One region of the Paenarthrobacter sp. PAE-2 genome, then DNA from elsewhere that is predicted to be linked to it. Evidence: predicted binding sites of a transcription regulator. Region 1 holds the regulator's gene; each other region holds the start of a gene.
The links. The regulator HrcA, encoded in region 1, represses chaperone genes, less so after heat shock. The targets are predictions, from matches to a motif close to TTNGCACTCGNNNNNNNCGAGTGCNAA.

Region 1 (6,561 bases):
CTCACGGATGCCCGCCTGCGGGAATGCCTCCAATCCTACGCCAGCAGACCGCAGCCCGGCCCCTTTCCGTGGGGGCTTTCACAGCATCGAATCAAGGCCGTTACGAATTTGTCTCAACTCGGCATCGGGCCGATATCAATCCTGTTGCAGTTGCCCCGGTACCCCCAAAAGCCGGCAGGACGCCGTCGTTCATGTGCCAAGCTGACAAAGCAGGAAGAAGCAGGAACAACACTGTACGCACTACCGGCCGCCCGGAAACGTCGGCCGCGAGGCAAGGAACCCCCATCACCAAGCCGGCAAACAACCAGCAAGGCGCGCAGCGGCGGAGAAAATCCGCAGTAGCGGCGCCTGCGATGCTTGCTGTCCTTTTGCTGACGGGCTGCATAGCCAACGGCGGCAACACACCGGCCACCTCGGGACCTCCCATCAGCGTCCAGGACGCTCCCGCCAGCAATGCCCCCCTTGAGACAACCCAGGCTTCGACCAAAATTCCCGTCTATTGGATCGGGCGCAGCAAGGACAACGTCTACCTGTACCGAGAGTTCAGGGACATCTCCGGCGATGAGAACCCGGTGACCACGGCGCTTCGGATCATGATGGCGCAGAAGCCCTTGGACCACGACTTCTTCACGCCATGGCAGGATCCCGGAAGCCTGGCCACTTCCATCTCCGGCAAGAACGTCATCACAGTGGACATCTCCCGGGATGCGTTCAACGCCAACCTCGACGCCGGGATGGCCCAAAGAGCCGTACAGCAGCTGGTCTACACGGCGTCGGCGGCGGCGTCCTCCTCGGGCCTGATCAACTCGGGCCAGCAGATCCAGGTAGTCATCCTGGTGGACGGGCACACGGACTTCATGGCGTTCGGGCAGGTGAAGCTGGGCCAGCCCATGGCACGTGATGCATCACTGGTAGCGCCGCTGTGGATCATCGATCCTCAGGAAGACGCCTCGGTGCCCGCGGGTGCGGTGAAGTTCAACGGGCGCAGCACCGACAGTTCAAAGCCCGTGAACTGGCAGATCCTCCAGGACAACGGCTCCGGAACGCGGATCAGCAAGCTCACCGGCCAGGCGAAGCCGACCGGAGATCCCGGACAGTACGGGGTTTTCTCCTTTGGGGCCACGCTGAAGCCCGGCAAGTATGAACTCCGGGTTGTCCAGGTGGATGAATCCGGCCGCGCAGACGAGACCACCCTGGACACCCGCCTCTTCAAGGTCGAGTAAGACGTGGCCCGGGTGGTTGGGCCGGTCCGCCGCCCGCTAGCGCCAGCGGCCCAGGATATCGCTCAACAGAACGACGGCGGCTGGTCCGGCCGTTGACGATCGCAAGACGTGGTGGCCCAAAAGCGCCGTCACCGCGCCGGCATCGCTGAGCCTGGTCACCTCACGGGGAGCCATCCCACCCTCTGGACCGACGATCAGGAGGACTTCCCCCGCGGCGTCCGGGCCGCTGTCCGCGAGGATCCCGGCCTCCTCAATCACCGAACGCAGGGAGTTCTTGGCATCCTCGTGGAGGATCACCGCCAGGTCCGCCGCGGCTGCCGCTTTGGCCAAGGCTGTTGTGTCCACCAGGTTCCTGACCTCAGGAATCCAGGCCCGGCGTGCTTGTTTCGCTGCTGCGGTCACTACGGACTGCCACTTTGCGTGCGCTTTCGCGGCGCGATCGCCCTTCCACCGCACAATGGAGCGCTCCGCCTGCCAGGGGATCACAGCATCAATGCCGAGCTCGGTAGCCGTTTCGATGGCGAGTTCGTCGCGGTCTCCTTTGGCCAGCGCCTGCACGAGCACCAACCGGACAGCGGGACGTTCCTCAAAGGCTACTTCTTCCGCAACCACGGACAGCAAGCCTTGCCCTGCCTCGGAGACCCTACCCGTCAGCCTGGCGCCCGCACCATCGGAAATATCCACCGGTTCGCCTGCGGACAGACGCTTCACTGTCACGGCGTGCCGCGCCTCCGGGCCCTCCAGGACAAAGACGGACCCGGACACCAATCCGTCAAGGCTGCCGGTGGGGGCGAAGAATACGGGGTTGCTCACCGCTACAGGTTACCGAGCTTGTCCCGCAGCTTTGCGAACATCCCGCCGCTGGCAACGAGCTTCCCGTCCGTGAACTGTTCTCCGCGGAGTTTGGCGAGTTGACGGAGCAGGTCTTCCTGGGCGGCGTCCAGCTTGGTTGGCGTCTCCACGTGCAGGTGCACTTTGAGGTCGCCGCGGCCGTAACCGCGAAGATGCGTCACGCCGAGCCCGCGCAGGGTGATGATCTCGCCGGACTGCGTACCGGCCTTCACATCGATCTCCTGCGGACCGTCGAAGGTCTCCAGGGTCAACTCCGTGCCCAGGGCGGCTGCAGTCATGGGTACACTTAGCGTGGCGTGGAGATCGTCCCCTTCGCGGATATAGGTGGAATCGCTGTTGACGCGGATCTCCACGTACAGGTCGCCTGCCGGACCACCGGCGGGGCCTGCCTCGCCCTGGCCGGACAGCTGGATACGGGTCCCCGTGGCCACACCGGCGGGTACTTTGATGGTGAGGGACCGGCGGCTGCGGATCCTGCCCTGGCCACTGCACTCGTTGCAGGGATCCTTGATGATGGTGCCGAATCCTTCACAGGATCCGCAGGGCGCGGTGGTCATGACCTGGCCCAGAATGGAGCGCACAGCGCGCTGGACCTGGCCACTGCCGCCACAAATGTCACAACGTTCCGGGTGGGTACCCGGACGGCAGCAGCTGCCGTCACAGGTGGGGCACACAACAGCCGTGTCCACTTCGAGCTTCTTGTTGACGCCGAACACGGCGTCCTTGAGATCAATGCGCACGCTGATGAGGGCGTCCTGGCCACGACGCACGCGGGACGCGGGACCTCCGTGACCCCCGCCCCCGCCGAAGAAGGTGTCGAAAATGTCCTGGAAGGCAAAGCCTTGCCCGGAATAGCCGCCGCCGAATCCGTTGTCCGTTCCGTTTTCATTGCCCGTGGCGTCGTACACCCTGCGTTTTTGCGGGTCTGACAGGACTTCGTAAGCGTGGGTCACGGCCTTGAAGCGTTCGGCGACATCCTCCCCCGGATTCACATCCGGGTGGAGCTTGCGCGCCAACTTGCGGTACGCCTTTTTGATCTCTTCCCCGGTGGCTTCCGGCGAGACTCCCAAAACGTCATAGTGGCTGCTCAAAGTCGGTATCTCTTCCTTGTTGTACTGCGGTCTTTGGTGACGGCCGGTTTCAGCCGCCGAGAATTCGGGAAAGGTAGCGCGCTACGGCGCGGACTGCCGCCATGGTGGTGGGGTAGTCCATACGGGTGGGACCGAGGATTCCAACCTTGGCGCCGGAACCGTAGCCGGTAGCCACCACGGAGGCCTCGGCCAGGCCGTCGTAGGGATTTTCCCGGCCGATGCTCACCGTCACGCCGCGCGGATCATCCCCCATGTCCGACAACAACCGGAGCATGACAACTTGTTCCTCAAGGGCCTCCAGCACGGGTCCTATGCTCAGGGGGAAGTCCACGTTGGAACGGGCGAGGTTGGCCGTGCCGGCCATCAGGATCCGCTCTTCCTTGCTGGTATCGCTGAGGGCCTGGAGTCCGTTGGCCAGCATCTGGGCGAGTCCCCGCAGCTCCGGCGGGCACAACGCCACCACGGACGGCAAGACCTGTGGAAGGAGGTCCATCTGCGTGCCTGCGATGCTGCCCAGGAAGCGTGAACGCAGCGCCATGAGGGCCTCGTTGGCAACGTCGGCACCGGCATCGATGACCTTCTGCCCAACGCTTCCAGTGTCGGCAATCAGCACCACGAGCACTTGCTTTGGCCCGAGGAGGACGAACTCCACATGGCGCACCACGGCGCGCTTGGAGTGCGGATACTGCACGACGGCGACCTGGTTGGTCAGCTGCGACAGGAGCCTGACGGTCCGCTCAAGGATGTCGTCAATATCATCCGGACCCTCAAGCAGGGAGTGGATGGCACGACGCTCAGCGGCCGACAGGGGCTTAACCTGGGAGATCCGGTCCACGAACAGGCGGTAGCCCTTGTCCGTCGGAATACGGCCGGCGCTGGTGTGTGGTGCTGCGATCAGCCCCTCTTCTTCAAGCACCGCCATGTCGTTGCGGATGGTCGCACTGGATACGCCCAGGTGGTGGCGTTCTACCAGGGCCTTGGAACCAACAGGCTCCCGCGAATGTACGTAGTCCTCAACAATGGCACGCAGAACTTCGAGTTTGCGTGGCTCACTCATTCCAACACCTCCTGACAGACCATCCGGCCCATGCACTGATGCACGAGGGACCTTCAGCTGACCCTTTTGCTTAGCACTCGACATGCCCAAGTGCTAACAAGTCTAGTATGGGCCACCGCGTTGCTAGCATTGAAACCGCCCGCGCAGACATCCATGGCAGGCCCGGCGGCGACTGCGGCCCGGCAGCCGTCCAAGCCCGAAGAGTTAGGTCATTCCTTGGCTTATGACACCTGGGGTCCACAGGACCTGACCGCTCCTGCCCAACGCCGGCTACCGGAGGTACCCGTGCAACGCGGGATGGTGCTGGAGGATGCCCAATCCGGTTGGGTGGGTGCGGTCACCCGCGTGGAAAAGTCCGGCGGGATGCACATCGTAGCCCTCGAAGACCGGCGCGGAAAAACCAAGTCCTTCCAGCTGGGCTTCGGCTTCCTGCTGGAAGGTCAGCCCATCCGGCTCCTGCCTCCCGCGCCCAAGGCACCCGCCACTGCAGCCTCCCCCACACGGACAGCCTCGGGTTCCGTGCGCGTCAGTGGCCAACGCGCCCAGGTGGCCAAAGCGAGCCGTATCTGGGTGGAGGGCAAGCACGATGCGGAACTCGTGGAAAAAGTATGGGGTGACGACCTCCGCGTGGAGGGCATCGTCGTCGAGCCCCTGCACGGGGTGGATGACCTCAAAGCCGCGATAGCAGCCTTCAACCCCGGCCCGGGGCGCAAGCTGGGAATCCTCGTGGACCACCTCGTAGCCGGCTCCAAGGAATCGCGGATCGCCGCCGAAGCGATGACTTTGCCGGGCGCTGCCGGCAACGTCCTGATCGTGGGACACCCCTACGTAGATGTCTGGCAGGCGATCCGGCCCAAGGTCCTTGGCATCGCCCAATGGCCCGATGTTCCCCGCGGTACGGACTGGAAGACGGGGATCCTGCGTGCTTTTGGCTGGCCGCACGAGACTGCGGAGGACATCGGACTCGGCTGGCAGCGCCTTTTGGGCGCGGTCCGCACCTACGCCGACCTTGAAGCATCCCTCCTGGGCCGCGTGGAGGAAGTCATCGACTTCCTCACCGTGCCCTGACTCCAGCGCCTGGGCGTCCGACGGCGGCGGGCGGCGGGTTGGTCCCGGAACAGCCCCGGACCCTATATTCTGGGACAGCAACACCGCAGCATTTTTTAAAGCAAAGGGAACCAACGTGTCAGAGAACGCCCCAGAAGAACCGGGCAGGGCCGCAGGTCAGCCCCAGTACCATGGCGCGCCTGCAAACGCACTCCCTCTCACAGCCAGCGAGGACCGCCAGTGGGCAACCCTGGCGCACTTCGGTGGAATCCTCGGGTGCCTTCCCTCGCTGCTGATTTACTTGATTTTCCGCGACAGGGGTCCCTTTACAGCGCAGGAATCCAAGGAAGCGCTCAACTTCACGCTGCCGCCCACCATTGCAGCGGCCGTAGCGAACATCCTCGTGCTGCTACCGGTTGTGGGGAACATCTTTGCCGTCATCGCCACGGCAATCTGGGTGGCACTGACGTGCTTCTCCGTCTCCGCCGGCATCCGCGTGAACCACGGCCAGCCGCACCGCTACCGCTTCAACCTTCGCTGGATCAAGTAGCGGCGACGCCGATCTTTCCGCAGGGCCGATCTTCCGTAAGTCAGTCCGGCAGGATGCGCCGCACTACCGCATCGGCCAACAAACGTCCCTTAAGGGTCAACACCAAGCGTCCTTGGAAGGCCGCAGCAGGTTCGGCCAGGCCATCGGCTATCAAACCCGCCACAGCACGCCTGCCGTCCTTGTCCAAGCCATCTATGGCCAGGCCCGACACAAGCCGCGCCTCCAGCATGATCCGCTCCACATCCCGTGTTCCGGCGTCGAGCGTTTCCCTGCCCGCAGCCGGAGATTCTCCGGCCACCAGGCGGGAAGCATAGGCAGCGGGGTGCTTGACGTTCCACCACCGGACGCCGCCCACATGGGAATGCGCTCCGGGGCCGATACCCCACCAGTCGTCGCCGCGCCAGTACGCCAGGTTGTGGCGGCAAGCCTGTTCCGGTGTCCTGGCCCAGTTGCTGACCTCATACCAGCCCAGGCCGGCTTCCGAGATCAGCTGGTCGGCAAGTTCATACTTGGCGGCGTGGTCGTCGTCGTCGATGCCGGGCACTTCGCCGCGGCGGATCTGGGCGGCAAGCTTGGTCCCCTCCTCCACGATCAAGGCGTAGGCGCTGACGTGGTCGGGCTCGTAGGAGAGCGCGGTCTCCAACGACTCCCGCCAGTCAGCCATGGACTCCCCCGGCGTCCCGTAAATCAGGTCGAGGCTGACGGCCAGCCCTGCTTCCCGGGCCCACTGGACAACCTGGG
Region 2 (6,561 bases), on a different contig from region 1:
TGGAAGCGGAGCCTCCACTGTCCGCGTTCCAACAGCCAGACCGAGCTTCGGAGCGCCGAACCCGAGTGCGCGAGGCTCCTGTAGTTGAGCAGGATCGTGTTTTCACTCAGACGGTCCGCGCTGAGCAGTTCCAGTTCCACGTGCTCGCCGGGATCTTCCTCCAGCGCCACCATCATCGCGTCGCGGGTCCAGAACCTGCCGGACTGGCCGATCTCCGCGAAGTCCGGATGAAGCAGGACGCCTATCCGCCCGATGTCAGCACGCACATCAGGGCGGAGGAGCTCCCGTTCCAGTGCCACGACCAGTTCTTCCGGTGTCAGCTCCGGGGCAGCGGCATCTTCCAGCTCGCTGAACAGGTCCGCTTGGCCGAAAATGCCGGATTCACCGAACAAGGTGGGCTCCGAATGCAGCCGTGGAGCACGGTCCAGCTTCGAGGCAGGCAAGGGGCTGGAGGGGGCAGGCGCCTTGGCGGCCGGGGATGAAGCGGGAGTTGCGGCGGGAGCTGCGGCCGATGCAGCGGCTGGTGCCGCGTGCACAGGAACTGGCTCCGCAGCTGCTCCGGAGGCTCCGGAGAAACCGGGGCCGGTGGGCGCTGCCACGCCTTGCTGATAGGCGGTTGCAACGGCCCTGGCGCGTTCGTCCGCGGCCTCGTTGAGCTCATGGCCTGCATGGCCCTTGACCCATTCAAAGGTGTACTTGCGCCCTGCGATCGCGCGATCGATGTCCTTGAGGAGATCGACATTCAACACGGGTTTACCGTCGGCCTTGCGCCAGCCCTTGCGCTTCCACCCCGGCATCCACTTGGTGATGCAGTTGATGACATATTGGCTGTCGCAGAGAATCCGCAGCTCTTCGTGCGGGATGTGGGCGGTGGAACGGAAGAGGTCCAGCACCGCCATCAGTTCGCCCATGTTGTTGGTTCCGTGGGGCCATCCACCGGCGCGCCAACAGGAGTCGTCAACATACCAGGCCCATCCGGCCGGCCCGGGATTACCGAGGGCAGAACCATCGGCGGCAGCAATAATCGTCATGCAATCAATCCTGCCAGACCTCACAGACACTGAAGCCGCGTCACTCCTCCATCGTGACCGCGGGAACCATGCCAAGTCGCCGCAATTCTCCCCACGAACTGGACGTATTCGCGGCTTTTCGCCGATCCACGCGTCAAAGGAGCCCTGGCAGGAAACGCCGACGGCGGCCCCCACCCGAAGGTGAGGACCGCCGTCGTCGTTGCTAAGCGTGATGCTGCAGGACAGGAGGCTTAGAAGCCGCCCATGCCGCCCATCTCGTCGCCGCCCGGAGCCGGAGCGTTCTTCTCCGGCTTGTCAGCAACAACAGCCTCGGTGGTCAGGAAGAGACCAGCGATGGAAGCTGCGTTCTGGAGGGCCGAACGGGTGACCTTTACGGGGTCGTTGACGCCGGCAGCCAGCAGGTCTTCGTAGACGCCGGAGGCAGCGTTCAAGCCGTGGCCCGAAGGCAGGCCGCGAACCTTGTCCACCACAACGCCCGGCTCCATGCCTGCGTTGAAAGCGATCTGCTTCAGCGGTGCGTCGATGGCAACCTTGACGATGTTGGCACCCGTTGCCTCGTCACCCTGCAGCGTGAGGTTGGCGAATGCCTTGGCGCCTGCCTGGATGAGGGCAACACCACCACCGGCAACGATGCCTTCTTCAACGGCAGCCTTCGCGTTGCGGACGGCGTCCTCAATACGGTGCTTGCGTTCCTTGAGCTCAACTTCGGTAGCGGCACCGGCCTTGATGACTGCAACGCCGCCGGCCAGCTTGGCCAGGCGTTCCTGCAGCTTCTCGCGGTCGTAGTCGGAATCGGAGTTCTCGATCTCGGCGCGGATCTGGGCAACACGGCCGGCGATCTGCTCGGCGTCGCCAGCACCTTCAACGATGGTGGTCTCGTCCTTGGTGACAACAACCTTGCGGGCGGTGCCGAGGAGCTCCAGTCCAGCGTTCTCCAGCTTGAGGCCTACCTCTTCGGAGATGACCTGGCCACCGGTGAGGATGGCGATGTCGGCCAGCTGGGCCTTGCGGCGGTCACCGAAGCCCGGAGCCTTGACGGCAACGGACTTGAAGGTGCCACGGATCTTGTTGACGATCAGGGTGGCCAGGGCCTCGCCCTCGATGTCTTCGGCGATGATCAGCAGCGGCTTGTTGGACTGCATGACCTTCTCCAGAACCGTGACGAGTTCCTTCACGTTGGAGATCTTGGAGTTGACGATCAGGATGTACGGGTCTTCGAGGACCGTTTCCTGGCGCTCAGCGTCGGTGACGAAGTAAGCGGAGATGTAACCCTTGTCGAAGCGCATGCCCTCGGTGAGTTCCAGCTCCAGGCCGAAGGTGTTGGATTCCTCGACCGTGATGACGCCTTCCTTGCCCACCTTGTCCAGGGCTTCGGCGATCAGTGCACCGATTTCCTGGTCACCGGCGGAGATGGAAGCCGTAGCTGCGATCTCTTCCTTGGTTTCGATTTCCTTGGCGGAAGCAAGCAGTTCGCTGATAACAGCGTCCACTGCCTTCTCGATGCCGCGCTTCAGGGACAGCGGGTCGGCGCCGGCAGCAACGTTGCGCAGGCCTTCCTTGACCAGGGCCTGTGCGAGGACAGTAGCGGTGGTGGTACCGTCGCCAGCGACGTCATCCGTCTTCTTGGCAACTTCCTTGACCAGCTCAGCACCGATCTTCTCGTAAGGATCGTCCAGCTCGATCTCCTTGGCGATGGAAACACCATCGTTGGTGATCGTGGGAGCGCCCCACTTCTTTTCGAGGACGACGTTGCGTCCACGCGGGCCGAGGGTGACCTTGACGGCGTCAGCGAGGGTGTTCAGGCCCCGCTCGAGGCCGCGGCGTGCCTCTTCATCAAATGCAATGATCTTGGCCATAACGGCGGTAGTCCTTTCGGGACAGTCGTTAAGAAGGTACCTGTCAGATGGGATGCCCGCGACGGACGGCCCTTCGCTCGCGGCCTCTGTATGCCCCGCGCTCCGGACCTCACCCCATCAGGGTGTTTCTTGTTCCTCCTTGGCAGCGGCGGTAATCCCTGCTCCGCGGACGGGGCCGGAATTAGCAGTCGATGCGTAGGAGTGCTAAATCAATAATTAGCACTCGACCGTGGAGAGTGCAAGCAGGAAGGCCTCGCTGCTACCCACAGCGAGGCCCATTCAGCCGAAAGCTGAGCCGCTAGGCTACACGCACGCTTTCAGCCTGCGGCCCCTTGAGGCCTTCGCCGAGTTCGAACTCCACGCGTTGCCCCTCTTCCAAGGCGCGGTAACCGTCCATCTGGATCGCCGACCAATGGACAAAAACGTCGTCGCCGGAATCATCCACAGTGATGAAGCCGTACCCTTTTTCGGCGTTGAACCACTTGACGGTCCCCAAAGCCATAATGCCCACACTTTCACAGAAGCTGTTGCCGGCAGCCGGGATCTCCGCGCCGGAATTCATCCACTGTAACCACTGTCACGGCCGGTTCGCTGCTCCCGGCCAGTGAGGGGCTGCTTTTGTTATTGAGGCTTAACCGAGTTCTGCCGGATGGACTCCGGATCCCTGTATTTTCGGCTCTTTACTGGTAGCCGGGTCCCACTACGACGACCAAGGGCTGCTGCACGTCCGGGGACTCCACAACGGTGGTGATGCCCAGCAGGGAAGCTACGGCATCGGCGTTCGCCTTCTGCTTCGGAGCGTTGTAGAAGACCACGGACGTCTGCTGCGGAAGTCCTCCCCAGTTTCCTACCGCGCCCAGCGCCCATCCGTCTCCCTGAACCAACCCGGCGACGCGGCTGGCCAGCCCGGCGGTGGCAGTGCCGTTGTAGACAGCCACTGCAGTCGTCTTGTCGACAGGAGCCGAAGAAGGCGTTGCAGACGGCGACTCCGAGGCAGTCGTGTCCGGAGTGGGTTCGCCCGAAGCGATAGGCGCGCTCTCCGACGTCGTGGGTGTTGCCGAAGGTGCCGCCTCGCTCTGCTGTGCGGCCGGCGTCGAGGTGCTGGAAGATGCCGAGGGCGCCACGATGCCCAGCCGCGGAAGGATCAGGAATGCCACCAGGCCAAGAACCAAGGCCACGGCGCCCACAGTGAGGACCGGCCACAGAGTAGGCCGCGGCGTTTCCGTGGCGTCCCTGTGCACACCCTGACGGGACGTGTTTTGCGGAACCCGGTCGAATTCATCCTTGGCATATTTGGTCATGGTGAAGCGTTGTCCTTGCTGGTTGCTGCTGACAGTTCAGCCGTGCGAATTATGCGTCGGACCCCAAGCGACGCGCTGTGCGCGCACGTTGGCGCGACGTACGTAGTCTACGCAGTCTCTTGACCAGCATGGGATCGTGGGCCAAGGCTTCCTCGGTATCGATCAGCGCATTCAGGATCTGGTAATAGTGCGTTGCGGAGAGATCAAACAGTTCGCGGATGGCCTGTTCCTTGGCCCCGGCGTACTTCCACCACTGCCGCTCCAGGGCCAGTATCTGCTGCTCGCGCTCACTCAACGGAGAATCTGCCCGAACACCTGCGGCCAGGTCTGCAAGGGCGAAACCGGTGCCCTGCTCCGCCATCGATTCCGGCGCGGGTTCGGCCACGGCACACTCCTCAAGACGCGGGTAAGGGGATTTCCTCCTCCCCATGTTACGGGCGAATAACACCACTGTCATTCGGAAGTGCCGCGCGTCACGGGAGACAATTGCCGGGTGACTGGTGAGGAAGCGCTCTTTGACTTGGAACCTGCAAGCCCCTCGGGTCAGGGCTTTGATGAACTGTTGGACACGCCGCTGGAGGACTTGATGGCGCCGGACTGGGCGCAGGCCCTGAGCCCGGTTGAGCCGCAGCTTCGCGCGGCACTGGGCTTCGTCGCTGCGCAGGCCGGGCAGGGAGCGCAGGTCCTTCCCGCCGCCGGCAATCTGCTGAGGGCTTTTCGTCAGCCGCTGGCCGACGTGAAGGTCCTGATACTGGGACAGGACCCGTACCCCACGCCGGGACACGCCGTCGGGCTTTCCTTCTCCGTCTCCCGGGAGACGCGGCCCATCCCCCGGAGCCTGGCCAATATCTACCGCGAACTTCACGACGACCTTGGACTGCCGCCACGCGTCCACGGCGACCTCAGTGCCTGGGCGCGGCAAGGAGTGCTGCTGTTGAACCGCGTCCTCAGCGTGAATGCCGGGAACGCAGGCTCGCACCGCGGCAAGGGATGGGAAACCGTCACGACGGCGGCCGTCAACGCCGTGGTGAACCGCGCCGACGCCGACGGGCAGCCTAAGCCGCTCGTGGCCGTTCTTTGGGGGAAGGACGCGGAGTCCGTGGGGCCACTGCTGAACGGGGCACCGTCGATTGTGTCCGCACATCCAAGTCCGTTGTCGGCGTCCCGCGGATTTTTTGGGTCCAAGCCCTTCAGCCGGACGAACGAGCTGCTGCGTGAACAGGGCGCCGAACCCGTCGACTGGGAACTCCCCGTCCTGTAGCCCCGCCTCCCCAGCGATCCTCTCTCACATCCCACCCCGTTCTGGTAATTCCTCTGGCACATCCCACCCCCTTCCGGTGATCCCTCTGGCACATCCCACCCCGTTCCGGTGATCCATCTGGCACTTACTACCCGGTCGGTAATGGGCTCGGGGGCGGGCGGAAGCCTGCAGCGGCAGGAAAAGTACACACGGCAAGGCCCGACGGCGGCACCCGGCCGAGCGCCGTCGTCGAACTATCCGGCGGGGGACGTGAAAGAGCAACACGAAAAACGCGTCGGGACGTGAAAGAGCGACGCACAAAACGCGTCGGGACGTGAAAGAGCAACGCGGAAAACGCGTCAGGACGTGAAAGAGCGACGCCGGCGGTATGTAACGTTCCGCGCATCCCCAGCAAATGTACAGTGAATCAGCTTAGGCTTGCCTTATGAATGCCGCCCTTCCCGTCACTTCGTCCGCCGACCGCAAAACGCGCCCCCAGGTCAACCTGACGGTGCTGCGCAAGGAGCGGTTGTCGCCGCACATGATCCGGATCATCGCGGGTGGCCCGGGATTCAAGGACTACGCGCAGAACGAGTACGTGGACAGGTACGTCAAGATCGTTTTCCCGCAGCCGGGCGTCGACTACGAGCTGCCGCTGGACCTGTGGGCCATCCGGGAATCCATGCCCCGCGAGCAGTGGCCCCATACCCGGACCTACACCATCCGCTGGGTCAATCTTGAAGCGCAGGAACTTGCCATCGACTTCGTGGTCCACGGCGATGAAGGCCTCGCCGGCCCTTGGGCAGCGGCGGCTGAACCCGGTGACGCGCTGACCTTCACAGGGCCCGGGGGTGCCTACAATCCGGCACCCGACGCCGACTGGTACCTCTTTGCCGGGGATGACGCCGCGATTCCGGCGATCGCCGCGTCCATTGAGGCGCTGGCACCGGAGGCGCGGGGCGTGGCGTTCCTCGAAGTAGACAGCGCCGACGACGTCCTTCAAATCACCGCCCCCGCCGGCGTCGAACTGAACTGGCTGCAGCGGAACGGGGTACCTGCCGGATCCAGCGAACTGCTGCTCGAATCCCTCCGGACCATGGAATGGCTTCCCGGACGGGTGGACGTCTTCGCCC
Region 3 (6,561 bases), on a different contig from region 1:
ATCACAGTGTCCTGACAAGCCGTTCGGCCACCACCATCACCTTGACCATCATCGGATCGTGGATCCTGGCTGTGACTTCCCGGCCCCTGAACGCAACGAAGGTACCGGTTCTGGCGGGATGCTATGTGGGGATGGCAGCGGTGATGGGCCTTGATTTCCTCCGCGGGTTCTTCCTGCTCGAATGGCCTCCACCTGACCTGCTGCTGGTCTCGGTGCTGACCGCGCTGGCGGCAAGTGCCGCCGTCGAGCTTGTGGGACGGTACGTTACCCGCGGCAACCACGGTGCGGACGTGACTTTCGCCTCTGGAAGGCGGGAAGGGTCCGTGCGAGCCTCCTGATATCCGACGACGAGGAAGAGTCATGCGTGCATGGTGGGTTGATGTGCCGGGGAAGATAGCGGACAGGCCTTTGAGGATGGGCGAACGCGAGGACCCGCGGCCCGGGCCGGGCGAGGTACTCCTGCGCGTGGATGTGTGCGGTGTCTGCCGCACCGATCTCCATCTCGCCGAGGGCGACCTTCCGCCCCGCCACGCCGGGGTGATCCCCGGCCACGAAGCCGTAGGCACGGTCGTGGAAAGTTTCAGCGGAGGCCGCTTCTCTCCCGGGGACAGAATCGGCGTCGCGTGGCTCGGCCAGACCTGTGGCCACTGCCCCTACTGCCGGCGCGGCCAGGAGAATCTCTGCTTGGCGCCTCGATTCACGGGGTGGGACCGTGACGGCGGCTTTGCCGACCATATGACGGTGAATGAGGACTTCGCCTATGCCTTGCCTGCGCGCTTCACCAACGAACAAGCGGCACCGCTCCTGTGCTCGGGGATCATTGGCTACAGGGCTCTGGAACGGGCTGCGCTACCGCCGGGAGGGAGGCTGGGCATCTATGGCTTCGGTGGGTCCGCCCACTTGACGGCCCAAATCGCCATCAGCAAAGGCGCGTCCGTCTACGTCATGACCCGATCGGCACAAGCCCGGGACCTGGCCCTCAGCCTCGGAGCGGTTTATGCCGGCGACGCCTACGATGCTCCGCCGGTCCCCCTGGACTCAGCCATTCTTTTTGCTCCCGTGGGCGAACTGGTTCCGGTGGGCCTGCGGGCGTTGGATCGCGGCGGAACCTTGGCCATTGCCGGCATCCACCTCACGGACATCCCGTCCCTCAATTACCAGAACGAACTCTTCTATGAACGGCAGATCCGCAGCGTCACCGCCAACACCCGGGCCGACGGCACCGCTTTCCTGGCCCTGGCCGCGGAGATCGGCCTGGCCCCTACCGTCACCACCTACGACTTCACGGACGCGGACCGTGCGCTGGAGGATCTGGCCAACGACCACATCACCGGCGCTGCCGTGCTGAAGATGCGCTGACAGATGCGCTGACAGATCCACCGACGCCGGTTCCGGTCCGGCGCCTGGGGGGACGATCCGGCGTGTGGGGGCCAGGGGCAACGTCAGGTGTGAGTCTCAGTGTCCTCTCCACCCAGCCGGCGCTCCAGCTTTTCTTCCGCGGCCTCCCGGCGTTTGCCGATGCGGAGCATCCTTTGGACCAGGGGGCTGCCTTGGAGCGGGAGACCCGTTAGCCTCTTGCGGGAACGCCCTTTTCCCTGGCCGTCGTTGGGCCGTTGGGGCTCTGACTCCGGGTTGACCCGTCCACCCATCACTGACTCCTCCCTGCACCCGGCAATTCCGCGGGCATATCCCCATCCTGCAGCAGTCCCCGGCGCAGGGTAAGGGCCGGAAGACCCCGGCGGGGGCGGGGACTTTGGACTCTGGAAGCCGCGCTGCCGAAGCGAAAAGCTGGTACTGCCGGGAAAGGTTCCGCGGCGGATAAGAGATGGAGGCTGGCATGACCGAGCTGACGAAATGGCTTGATGCGCGTCGCTCACCGATGGAGCTTATCGAGAGATTGTTCGACGGCGACAGCACCGCCGGGGGGATCAAAGTGGAGGAAGTGGTTGACGGGAATACGTTGGTGATCCGTGCCGAACTTCCCGGCATCGACCCGGAAAAGGACGCGGAGATCACCGTCTCCGACGGCGGCCTGACCATCCGGGCCGAACGCCAGGAAAAGAAGGAGCACAAGGAGAAGGACAGCTACCGCTCGGAGTTCCGGTACGGCTCCTTTGTCCGCCGCATACCTTTGCCGGACGGCGTGAAGGAAGGCGACGTGACCGCTTCCTACAAGGACGGCGTCCTCGAAGTACGGGCACCCATCCCGGAAAAGACAGCGACAGCTTCGCCCTCGAAGGTTCCCATCACCAGGAGTTGAGAACGTGCTACGGGCAGGTGCGGATGGGATGGCACCTGCCCGGCCTGTCGTCAGCCACCACTATCAGTACACCCATAGGGGTATACCATGGAGGGCAGCAACCCACCGATGGAGCACCCTCATGGAACTGAACCCCACCGAACTCACACCTGTAATCAACCGCCTCAAGCGCGCACAGGGGCAGCTCGCCGCCGTCACCCGCATGTTGGAAGAAGGCCGTGACTGCAAAGACGTCGTCACCCAGCTCGCCGCCGTTTCGAAGGCGCTGGACCGGGCCGGCTTCGCCATCATCGCCACGGGCCTGGAGCAGTGCATCATCCAGGAGGACCAAACGATGGACAGGAAAGAGCTGGAGAAGCTGTTCCTCTCCCTCGCCTGACGCCCGACGCCCGATAGTAGGGCAGCAGGGCAGGTCACCCGAACAGCATTTCGGCCTCCAAATACCGGTCCTCCGGGACCGTGTGCAGCTCACCAATCGCGGCAGCAAGGTCAACAGTGGTGATCTCCGTGCCCCGCGAGGAAACCATCACGCCCCACTCCCCCTTGGATGCTGCACGGACGGCCGCCATTCCCAACCGCGTTGCCAGGACCCTGTCGAATGCCGTGGGCGCCCCACCCCGTTGGATGTGCCCCAAGACCGTTGCCCTGCATTCGATTCCCGTCAGTTCCTGGAGCTGTTCCTCCAAGAGGTATCCGATCCCACCCAAGCGCGGACGGCCAAAGGTATCGAGTCCGCGCGGGAAGTAGGGAGCATCCTGGCCTGATGGAACGTAGGCCTCTGCCACCACCACCAGAGGTGCCCTGCCCCTGTTCCGGGCTGACAGGACCCACGCCGCTGCCTGCTCCAGGCTCACCCGGCGTTCCGGGATCAGGATGGCGTGCGCTCCGGCGGCCATGCCTGCATGAAGGGCAATCCAGCCGGCGTTGCGCCCCATGACCTCGGCAATCATGCACCTGTGGTGGGATTCGCCGGTGGTGCGCAGCCGATCGATCGCTTCGGTGGCCGTTTGCACGGCGGTGTCGAACCCGAAGGTGTAGTCCGTTGCGCTGAGGTCGTTATCGATGGTCTTGGGGACGCCGATGACTTTGATACCCGATTCGCCCAGGATCCGGGCAGCTGCGAGGGTGCCTTCTCCCCCCACCGCAATCAAGCCATCAACCTGGCCGCGCTCCAAGGATGCGATGACTGCCGGGGCTCCCCCGGACGTGATGGGGTTGGTCCGTGAGGTTCCCAGTATTGTTCCGCCCAGGCGCGAAAGGCCCCTGACCGATTCAAGGGTCAGGGGAACAGTGTTGTTGCTGAGCACACCGCTCCAACCGTCCAGGTAGCCCACGAAGTCATACTGCCCGGTCCGGACCCCGGCCAGGACTGCTCCCCGGATGACGGCATTGACGCCCGGGCAGTCGCCGCCGCTCGTCAGGATCCCCAACCTTCTCATCGCGATCCCGCCTGCAGCCTGAAACTCCGGCTCTCTCCTGCCGGCAGCATCAGTGTTTGGTCGCGGACCTGGATCCGGAGCGGAGGAGCGCTGCCGGGAGAGGACGTGACCCGGATCCGTTCTGTGGTCAGTTCGATGTCCAGCCAGTGTCCCTGGGTCTTCACCGTGAAGGACACGGAGTTGAGTCCGCGCGGCAAATTGGGGGTGAAGGTGATTCCTGAACGGCCAACCCGCAGCCCCGCGAAACTTCTTTGGATGACGTCCACCGTGCCCGCCATCGCACCCAGGTGGATACCGGCTTTGGTCGTTCCGTGCTGGGTGTCATCCAAGTCCGCGTCGAGTGCTTCGCGGTAGCTTTCCCAGGCGCGGTCAGGGTCCACGGCAGCCAGGACGGAGGCGTGCGCCACCCTGCTCAGTGTTGAGCCGTGCGCTGTCCTGGCGAGGTAGTACTCAACGGTCCGCGCCAGCTGTGCCTCGGTCATGCGGTAACCCAGTTGGTGGAGCATTGCGATGAGGCCGGAACCACCCAGCAGGTACGGCAACATGAGGACGTCCGCCTGCTTGGCGAGCTTATAGCGGTTGACGTCATCGCCTTCCGCCCCCAGGATCAGGTCCAGCCGCTCTATATTGTCGTACTCTTGCCGGTAGCCATCCCAGTCCAGCTCCCGCAAAAGATCGTAGCCTTCGAACTGGCTGATCAGGCCGTCTTTGTTGAACGGCACATACATGGCCCGGGAGAGCCTGCCCCAGTGTGCCCGCTCGCGTTTGCCGACACCCAGCCGTTCCAGCAGTTCCTGCTGTTCGTGGCCCGGGAACATTGAAGTGACTTCGGCCGCCTTGCCACAAACCCACGCCGCCATGACGTTCGTGTAAGCGTTGTCGTCCAGGCCGGGAACATCCCGCCCGGGCAACCACGTGTGGTATTCATCCGGGCCCGCCACTCCGCGGATGTGGTAGCGGCGGTGACCGGGATCGTGGACGGCCAGGGAGGCAAAACAGCGTGCCACGTCAATGAGCAGCTCTGCGCCGTGTCCCAGCAACCACGGGACGTCGTTGCTGGATTCGAAGTACTGCCAGGCGTTGAACGCCACTGCGAGTCCGGCGTGGACCTGCAGGTGCGAATAATCCGGCACCCATTGCCCTGAGCGCGGGTTGTAAAGCCAATCCGGTGTTTCTTCCGTGCCGTCGCTGCCGCTCTGCCACGGAAACAGCGCACCGGACAAGCCCTTTGCGACGGCGGCCTGGCGGGCGGCGGGCAGCCGCCGCCAACGGTAGTCCAAGAGGGCTTTGGAAACCTCGGGCATGCGCGGGTTCAGGACCGGGAGGACAAACAGCTCGTCCCAAAACACGTGGCCGCGGTATCCCTCGCCGTGCAGTCCACGGGCGGGAACACCGACGTCGAGTTCGGCCGTGTGCGGAGTCAGGGTCTGCAAGAGGTGGAACAAGTGCAGGTTCAGCACCAACTGAACCTGCACGGGCGCATCAAGCTGCACCTTGAACGGCCGAAGGACACGCCGCCAGGATGCTTTGTGCCGGCGCAACAGTTCTTCGAAGTCGCCCCCGGAACCTGCCAACGCAGCGGCAGCGGACGTGGCTGCCGACGAGGCTGCCCGGTCCCTGGACGTCGAGATCGCAATGATCCGGTCCACTGTGACGGGGTTTTCCTCCGAGGACCGGACCTGGAAGCTCCGGAAGTGGAAACCCGCCCGGCTTTCGGTCACTCCGGTGGACCCGGAGACGTCAACTGCCGCCGCAATGGCCACGCGCACCTGGCTTTGGGTGGTCTCCACCTCCGCGGCCAGGACCGGGCCGGCGTCGCGGGATGGCGGTATGGTCCTGTCGATCAGATGGACCTGGGAACTCAGCGGGGGCTCGGGCAGGTTGCTGTTGCGGACCAGGCAATTGACCCCGGCGGTGATATCCAGGAGCCCGCTCCAGTCGCGGGGTGTGAGCCGTGTCCGGATAGCCAGGATGTGCCGGGTGTCCATGGACACGAACCTCGTTTCTTCCAGGTGGAGATGCCTCCCGTCCGGCGCTTCCAGCAGGAGATGCCGGGTCAGGACCGCCTTTTCCATATTGAGGACGCGGCGTTCATGGAGGATCTCCAGGCCGCCCCCGGACCACCACTGGGTGCCTTCCAGGCGCAGGTCCAGGGGCAGGCAGTCGGGCAGGTTGACCATGTGCTCTTCCGCGACGGTTCCCTCGCCAATCGTGGACCAAACCCTGTTATACACACCGGCCAGATACGTTCCGGCATAGCGGCCGGGCCTGCGGTTTTCACTGACGGCTCCCCGTATCCCCATGTATCCATTGCCGAGGGTGGTCAGGGCTTCGCGGTGGCCTTCGTGCTCAGGATCCATGCCTTCGTAGATCAGCAGCCACGGATCCCGCATCACGAGGCCCAGGTCCAGTTCGGCGAGGTTGTTGATCACCACGTCGGCACCGGCAGCTTCCAGCTCCGCCCGGTTGCCGTGCCGGTCAACGCCCACCACCAAGCCGAATCCGCCCCGGCTTGCGGCCAGCACCCCGGCGACGGCGTCTTCCACCACCACGGCGCGCCGCACGCCCACGTCCAGCCTGCGTGCGGCCTCCAGGAATGTATCGGGGGCCGGTTTGCCGGCCAGGCCATGCGACGCTGCCACCCGGCCATCGATGACCACCGAGAACGAGTCCAGCAGGTTGGCGGCGGCAAGGACGGGGGTCGCGTTACGGCTGGAGGTTACCAACGCGGTGGCGACACCGGCGTCCTTCAAGTTCTCCAGGAACCGTCCGGTGCCCGGAAAGATCTGCACGCCTCCTTCCTGCAGCCGTCTCAGGTACGCCTTGTTCTTCCAGGCCCCAAGCCCGACGGCGGTCCAGTCG

Region 2: groL (chaperonin GroEL) is a predicted target of HrcA. The motif match lies at 3,069-3,095, and genes of this name have one in related genera.
Region 3: OCL88_RS02140 (Hsp20/alpha crystallin family protein) is a predicted target of HrcA. The motif match lies at 1,753-1,779, and genes of this name have one in related genera.

What each region holds. Positions count from the first base shown of each region.
Region 1 covers NZ_JAPDNV010000008.1:74,368-80,928, reverse strand. Annotated here, with positions in the region: gene OCL88_RS07045 (GerMN domain-containing protein) at 192-1,223, shown strand; gene OCL88_RS07040 (16S rRNA (uracil(1498)-N(3))-methyltransferase) at 1,260-2,036, opposite strand; gene dnaJ (molecular chaperone DnaJ) at 2,039-3,166, opposite strand; gene hrcA (heat-inducible transcriptional repressor HrcA) at 3,216-4,223, opposite strand; gene OCL88_RS07025 (DUF3097 domain-containing protein) at 4,440-5,291, shown strand; gene OCL88_RS07020 (DUF4870 domain-containing protein) at 5,407-5,820, shown strand; gene hemW (radical SAM family heme chaperone HemW) at 5,861-6,561, opposite strand, start outside.
Region 2 covers NZ_JAPDNV010000023.1:10,064-16,624, reverse strand. Annotated here, with positions in the region: gene OCL88_RS14230 (ribonuclease HI family protein) at 1-1,031, opposite strand, end outside; gene groL (chaperonin GroEL) at 1,262-2,887, opposite strand; gene OCL88_RS14220 (cold-shock protein) at 3,186-3,389, opposite strand; gene OCL88_RS14215 (LytR C-terminal domain-containing protein) at 3,568-4,188, opposite strand; gene OCL88_RS14210 (DUF3263 domain-containing protein) at 4,238-4,573, opposite strand; gene OCL88_RS14205 (uracil-DNA glycosylase) at 4,682-5,449, shown strand; gene OCL88_RS14200 (siderophore-interacting protein) at 5,874-6,561, shown strand, end outside.
Region 3 covers NZ_JAPDNV010000003.1:2,745-9,305, forward strand. Annotated here, with positions in the region: gene OCL88_RS02125 (cation-translocating P-type ATPase) at 1-338, shown strand, start outside; gene OCL88_RS02130 (zinc-dependent alcohol dehydrogenase family protein) at 361-1,359, shown strand; gene OCL88_RS02135 (hypothetical protein) at 1,449-1,571, shown strand; gene OCL88_RS02140 (Hsp20/alpha crystallin family protein) at 1,838-2,260, shown strand; gene OCL88_RS02145 (metal-sensitive transcriptional regulator) at 2,382-2,639, shown strand; gene OCL88_RS02150 (6-phosphofructokinase) at 2,674-3,699, opposite strand; gene OCL88_RS02155 (HAD-IA family hydrolase) at 3,696-6,561, opposite strand, start outside.